2 regions of the Enterocloster lavalensis genome follow, and region 2 is predicted to be linked to the other one. Evidence: a T-box and tRNA genes for the amino acid it is inferred to sense, from the RefSeq annotation. Region 2 holds a T-box; the other holds one or more tRNA genes.
The links. The T-box of region 2 lies ahead of proS (proline--tRNA ligase). A T-box ahead of a tRNA ligase gene usually reads a tRNA of that ligase, here a tRNA-Pro.
Positions count from the first base shown of each region.

Region 1: it has a tRNA-Pro gene. The T-box ahead of proS (proline--tRNA ligase) is inferred to sense a tRNA for this amino acid. The anticodon was not compared.

Region 1 covers NZ_CP176637.1:6,224,437-6,227,847, reverse strand. Annotated here, with positions in the region: gene ACK2JC_RS27980 (MATE family efflux transporter) at 1-130, opposite strand, end outside; gene ACK2JC_RS27975 (Lrp/AsnC family transcriptional regulator) at 284-742, shown strand; gene ACK2JC_RS27970 (hypothetical protein) at 937-1,509, opposite strand; tRNA gene ACK2JC_RS27965 (tRNA-Thr) at 1,581-1,653, opposite strand; tRNA gene ACK2JC_RS27960 (tRNA-Glu) at 1,702-1,773, opposite strand; tRNA gene ACK2JC_RS27955 (tRNA-Pro) at 1,783-1,856, opposite strand; gene ACK2JC_RS27950 (O-antigen ligase family protein) at 1,980-3,411, opposite strand, start outside.
Region 2 covers NZ_CP176637.1:2,371,880-2,375,290, forward strand. Annotated here, with positions in the region: gene ACK2JC_RS10550 (CCA tRNA nucleotidyltransferase) at 1-586, opposite strand, end outside; gene proS (proline--tRNA ligase) at 586-2,025, opposite strand; T-box leader at 2,102-2,308, opposite strand; gene ACK2JC_RS10560 (recombinase family protein) at 2,420-3,411, opposite strand, start outside.

The DNA.
Region 1 (3,411 bases), 2.6 Mb from region 2:
CCAGAAAACGGCCCACGATCAGCGTATCCGCCACATTATAGCACTGCTGCAGAAGGTTCCCCAAAATCATCGGAACCGCAAACCGCAGCATGGTTTTCATCACATTCCCCTGAGTCAAATCTCCCCGCATCTCGCCTTTTACTTTCGAATCGAAATATTTATCTTACGTTTCGTAATCATTTTATCAAGAAAACCCACACAAGTCAATTAACAGATTGCGTTTGTTATACAAATCCGCTATAATCAAAGAAATGAACATATTTCAGAAAAGGAGGCGCCGATCATGTTTCTTGACGGACTTGACGAGCTGGATCAGAAAATCGTCCGGCTGCTGATCCAGAACGCCCGCATGTCCTACTCGGACATCGGCAAGGAGGTAGGTATATCCCGGGTGGCGGTGAAAACGCGGATTCAGTCTCTTGAAAAGCAGGGTGTCATCGAGGAGTACACCACAATTATCAACCCCCAGAAGATAAACGGCGCGGTATCCTGCTATTTTGAGATCGAGACGGCCCCGGACACATTTTCCCAGGTAACCGGACTTCTCCTGGAACATGAGACCGTGACCCAGATCTACCGGGTCACCGGCCGCCACAAGCTGCACGTCCACGCGGTGGCCTCCTCGGGCGAGGAAATGGAGGCATTGATCCGCGATCTGATTGATCCCCTGCCGGGGGTGATCAACTGCAGCTGCAATATGATACTCTCGCGGATTAAGGATATTAAGGGGCTGCGGCTGTGATGGGTTCCGTGGCTCCTGCAGGCCGCTCATGATGCAGAAACAGGAGGCCGAAGGTGGATCTTCTCCCCTTCCGGTCTCCTGTTTCCCGTCCGTCTCTGTATCCGTTTCCGTTTACGTCTCTTCCTCCGGATACTTCATGCCCTCATCCCTGCGGATATCCGTCATAATCCGAATCACGCCCTCAGCCCGAATCCTCACTTGGTCTGGTAGCTCTTGTCGAACTTGTGCATCACATCGACATCCGACAGCACGCCCTTGCTGTACTCAAACCGCACGGTGTAATCCCCGGATTTCAGATAGTGGAACAGATAATCGCCCTCGTCCTCATCCATCTCCAGATCAGGAAACAACTCCTTAAGCTCCTCCTGGGTTTTTCCAATGGGATTGACGCCGTTGATGGAGATGTTCAAATCCTGGTTCGCGCCGTCGAGGGCATAGAAACCCAACTCCTCGATCACGCAGTTCTTGGCAGGTTTCGCCTCCTTGCTGTCGTTCACCAGCACCAGCATGGCGTAATTTGTCCCATCCTTCCCCAGAAAAATCGAAGAGGTCCAGGACCGGTCCGGCAGCTCGAAAATCATCTTCCCCAAATCGTCCAGTTCCCAGTTCTCTCCCGCCAGGTCAGAGGGTTTGGTCTGTCCCACCACCACCTGGGTGCCGTCCAGAAGCACCTCCGGCGGTGTTCCCGGATCCTTACTGCCACAGCCGCCCAGCGCGGCGGCCGCCAGCAGCATGCCAACTACTAGCAGGTTTCTCAACTTTTTCATCTCACAATTTCTCCTTCTTTTGTCCATTTTACAGCAAAAAATCCCTTGTAAACACAAGGGATTTTCTGTAAAGCCACTGGCCGGACTCGAACCGGCGACCCACGCATTACGAATGCGTTGCGCTACCAACTGCGCTACAGTGGCACCTTTGGATGAAAAAGGCTGCCGCTTATGCAACAGCCTTTTCATCAATGACCTGACCGGGAATCGAACCCGGGTTTACGCCGTGAGAGGGCGTCGTCTTAGCCGCTTGACCATCAGGCCATAGGTGAATCGAGGCGACGTGATTCGAACACGCGGCCTCTGCGTCCCGAACGCAGCGCTCTACCAAACTGAGCCACGCCTCGATACCTTTGGTAGTATAATACAAAAAACACCACTTGTCAACGAAAATATTCAAATTTTTTGAAATAATTTTGCCAATTTCGGGAAGCCTTGAAACTGCGTTGTTTTTGGCTCCTCTTTGCAGGTCAGACCCCGCCTGTAAACGGGCGGCTCCCCTGACAACCCGACAGCCCCACTATCATCAGGGTCCACATAACCGGCGTCACAATGGGCAGATTGATATTGACAAAGGCCTGGGCGCCGTAGCACAGCATTGCGAACAGCGCGGCCATCACGTAGGGATTTCCGGATCCACGCCTCACCATCCGCACTGCGGATGAGATCAGCAGGCCCAGATACGCCGCCAGCCCCAGGGGGCCGATGGTGACAAAATATTGCAGATACTCATTGTGTGCGCTGTCAAAGGTCTCGCCGTAACGCCGCGCCATTTCGCTGTAATTGTTTTGAACGGTCAGAATGCCAAAGGTGTCCGGCCCGTAGCCGATCCACTTCTGCACCGGAGTAAACTCCCTGTAATTTCGGATGGCCAGACGCCAGATATAGCCCCTGTGCGTTCCCCAGTCGTCGTCAATCACTACATAATTTCGCAACGCCCCGTAGCGCTGGCCGTTTCCGGCTATATTGGCATCGCAAAGCACACATAACAGCGCCAGAACTCCGACCGCGACGGCAATCCCCCAGATCCGGCGCGGCCACACACACGGATCTTCTTCCTTCCCGCTCCGCAAATACGCCTGCGCGTATAAGAAACCAGCCCAAGCCCACAGTGCGGCCAGAAGATATGCCAGCCCCTTAAAATCCGCCAGAACGCTGAAGATTCCCTGAATTTCCAAAACCTGCCCCGGCATGGCCCGGCCGATCACTCCAACCAGCTGCACCACCGTGAAAAAGCTTGCCAGCACCACCGCGTACCGTCTGATTCCGGTCCGGCTTTTGAACATGTAAAAAGGGAGCGCCGCAAACAGCGCCAGTATCGCTAGATAAGCGTTGTCGCTCTGCCCGGTGATCATAGCGAAGAAGGCCAGCACCAGGCATAGATAATGCCAGACACACCTCCCTCTCCTGCGGTCGGAGGCGAACAGCAGACCGGACACGCCCAGCATCAGGCTGAGATAGGCCGTATAGGTATTGATATTTCCCATAAACGACATGAAGATATTGTATTGCTTAGGATCGATATGATCCTTAAAATGCAGAAGGTTCAGATTAAAATAATCTGTAATTCCAAAAGCGCAGACCAGAACCGATGAAACCAGAAAAAGCTCCAGATACCAATTCCGAAAGTCTGACAGCCTGCTGATTATCCAAAACGAAACGCCGTAGAGGAGAAGCAGGAACAGCCCCGAAAAGCGCCCCTCATTTCCCCAAAAAGATTCGAACACATAGTCCGACAGCGCGGTTGACAACGCCGCCACGGCCAGAAAACAGATCAGCGCCACATCCGGAACCGTCAAAGTGCGCCCTATCTTTTTGAGGCTGAAACGTTCAAAAAACGCTGCCGTATGGCGCCCCTCATACCGAGTCAAATCCACAATCATCATTACCAGCGCCGTTACC
Region 2 (3,411 bases):
CCCGTTCCTTGCTCACCTTAGCCAGATTGGGCGCGATGACCCGGATGGCTTCCAGGGTCCGCTCCTCGATCTCAAACCCCAGCTGGGCTGAAAACCGGATGGCCCGCAGAATCCGCAGGGCGTCCTCGGTGAACCGGTCCATGGGCTCCCCCACGCACCGGATGATCCCCCGCCGCAGGTCCTCCACGCCCCCAAACTCATCCACAAACCCGGTGGCCTTGTTGTAAGCCATGGCGTTGATGGTGAAATCCCGGCGTTTTAAGTCCTCCGTCAGGTTGGGCGTGAAGGCCACGGACTTGGGATGGCGGCCGTCCTCGTACTCGCCGTCCACGCGGAAGGTGGTCACCTCGTAGCCTTCCTTCCCCACCATCACCGTCACCGTGCCGTGCTGGATTCCGGTGTCCACGGTTCTGTGGAACAGCTCCTTCACCTGCCCCGGCAGGGCGCTGGTGGTGATGTCCCAGTCCCCCGGCTCCCGGTTTAAAAGCATGTCCCGGACGCAGCCGCCCACAATATACGCCTCGTAACCGTGTTCATTCAGTTGTCCGATAATCCGCTCCACAGGAGCCGGAACTCTGATCTCCATTAATACGCACGTCCCCAGTAAACCATCTTTTTCGCCGGCTTGCCGCAGCAGACACAGTGGTCGGATAAGCTCTCCTGCTCAAAGGGCATGCAGCGGGAGGTGGCGGCGGTGGCCTCCTTGATCTTGTCCTCGCACTCCTGGCAGCCGCACCACATGGCTTTCACAAAGCCCGGCTTGTTGTTGATTGTGTCCACAAACTCATCCCACTGGGTCGCCTCGTAGGTGTGGGCGTCCCGATGGGCCTTCGCCTTCTCGTACATGGCGTTCTGGATCGTATCCAGCATTTCTCCCGCTCTGCTCTCCAGCTCGTCCAGGGAAATGAAGGTCTTCTCATGGTTGTCCCGGCGCACTAAAACGGCCTGGTTCTTCTCCATATCCTTGGGACCGATCTCCACCCGCAGCGGGATTCCGCGCATCTCGCAGTCCGCGAACTTCCAGCCCGGGCTCTTCTCGGAATCGTCCACCTTCACGGAAAATCCGGCCTTGGTCAGACGCTCCTTCAGCTCGAACGCCTTGTCCAGTACGCCCGGCTTCTGCTGCTGAACCGGCACCACCATAATCTGGATGGGCGCGATTCTGGGCGGCAGCACCAGTCCGTTGTCGTCGCCGTGTACCATGATGATGGCGCCGATCATGCGGGTGGTCATACCCCAGGAGGTCTGATGCACATATTTCAGGGTGTTGTCCTTGTCCGTAAACTGAATCTCAAATGCCTTGGCAAAGCCGTCGCCGAAGTTGTGGCTGGTGCCGGACTGCAGCGCCTTGCCGTCGTGCATCAGGGACTCGATGGTGTAGGTGGCCTCCGCGCCCGCGAATTTCTCCTTGTCGGTCTTCTGGCCCCGCACAACCGGGATCGCCAGCACTTCCTCGCAGAAGTCTGCGTACAGGTTCAGCATCTGGATGGTGCGCTCCTCGGCCTCCTCGGCGGTTGCGTGGGCGGTGTGGCCCTCCTGCCACAAAAACTCTCTGGAGCGCAGGAAGGGACGGGTGGTTTTCTCCCAGCGCACCACGGAACACCACTGGTTGTAAACCCTGGGCAGATCCCGGTAGGAGTGGATGTCCTTGGCGTAGAAATCACAGAACAGCGTCTCCGAGGTGGGGCGCACGCACATGCGCTCCTGCAGGGGCTCCAGGCCGCCGTGGGTCACCCAGGCCACCTCGGGGGCGAATCCCTCCACGTGGTCCTTCTCCTTCTCCAGCAGGCTCTCCGGGATAAACAGGGGCATGTACACGTTCTGCACGCCCGTGGCCTTGAACCGGCGGTCCAGCTCATTCTGGATGTTCTCCCAGATCGCGTAGCCCGCGGGTTTGATCACCATGCAGCCCTTCACGCTGGCGTAGTCGCACAGCTCGGCCTTTTTCACCACATCCGTATACCACTGGGCGAAATCCACGTCCATGGATGTGATGGCTTCCACCATTTTCTTGTCGTTTGCCATGATTTTAATCTCCTTCTCAAATAAATGTGTTCGTAACTCAAAAAAGCCATCCGTTCCCACATGCCGGAAAACCGACACATGGGACCGAATGGCTCGGCGGTACCACCCAAGTTGGCTCCCGCAGCCGGGAACCCGCTTTTCATCCGTTAACGCCGGATTTACGTTGCATTCATCATACAAAGCTCCGGGGCCGGTTCAGCCTCCGCCTTCGTAGAGATCTCCCACCATTGATCCCCTCTCTGTGACGCGCGCCCTGCTTACTATTCCCTTTCACAGCCTGTCATTTTTCTTTGCGTGACTCGATTTTACGCCACTTTGGAGGTTTTGTCAATGGCAAAGTACAGTTTACAAGGGACTACACAGGGTAACGGTCTGACGGGAGGTGTGCCGCCCGTCAGATTTTCCATGTGATGTTCAAGCTGTCGCTTGTAGCGGCAACGGTGGTAATCATCAAATCCACCACCCGCCGCTTGTCGTCAAAGGATACATTGTCCCATGTGTCGAGGTAGCCGGAAATCTGATTGACCTGTTCCGGGCTGATGGCTTCCACCGTCAACTCGGCTATCTGCTTCACAAGTTCCTGTTTGCGCCCGTCCAGTTCCGCTATCTTCACATTCACATAGGAGAGCAGAACATTGTTTGCACCCGTCAGACTGTCCACCAGCTTTTCAATCTCGCTGTCCACATGGAGAAGTTCCACTTGCAGGGCGGCAATTTTCGGGTTTGCCTTTGCCGCTTTCTTTCTGCCTGTCAGCGTCTTGTAGCTTGCCAGTTTCTTTACCATCTGCTGATAAACAACCGTTTCCAGTTCCGAAGTGATGATTTTCCCGCACCCGGCACAGCTTTTATTGTCCAGCCGTTTTGTGCAGCGGAGATATTGCTTTCCCACAGGATTGTTAATGCTCATAAGAGCATACCCGCAATTCCCGCATTTGATTTTTCCCGCCAGCCATGTATGGGTGGCTTTCCGGGCGGACTGGATTTTCATGTTGTTCATCAGCTTCTTGCGGCAGGCCAGCCATATATCCGCCGGGACAATGCCCTCATGGGGAGCCAGCACCAGCATTTGGTCTTTCAAGGCGTTTTTCTTGCTGGGCTTCACATCCCGTCCCTGATACAGATAACAGCCGTTTGTCCCCGTAAAATCGGCAGCGTCATTGACAATGACTGTCCCTTGACTTTTGAAAAATTCGTACACATCAAGGTCTGCCTGCACATAGACAGGATTGCGTAACATCTGCGCCAGCGTGGGGCGTATTAGTTCCTTGCCGTTGAATAAAATTCCCTGTTCGGCAAAGTACCGGGTAATGTCCCCGTAGGAGGTTGTGGGCTGGGCGTACATCTCGAACATCAGCCGGATATTTGCCGCTTTGTCTGGGTTTACCA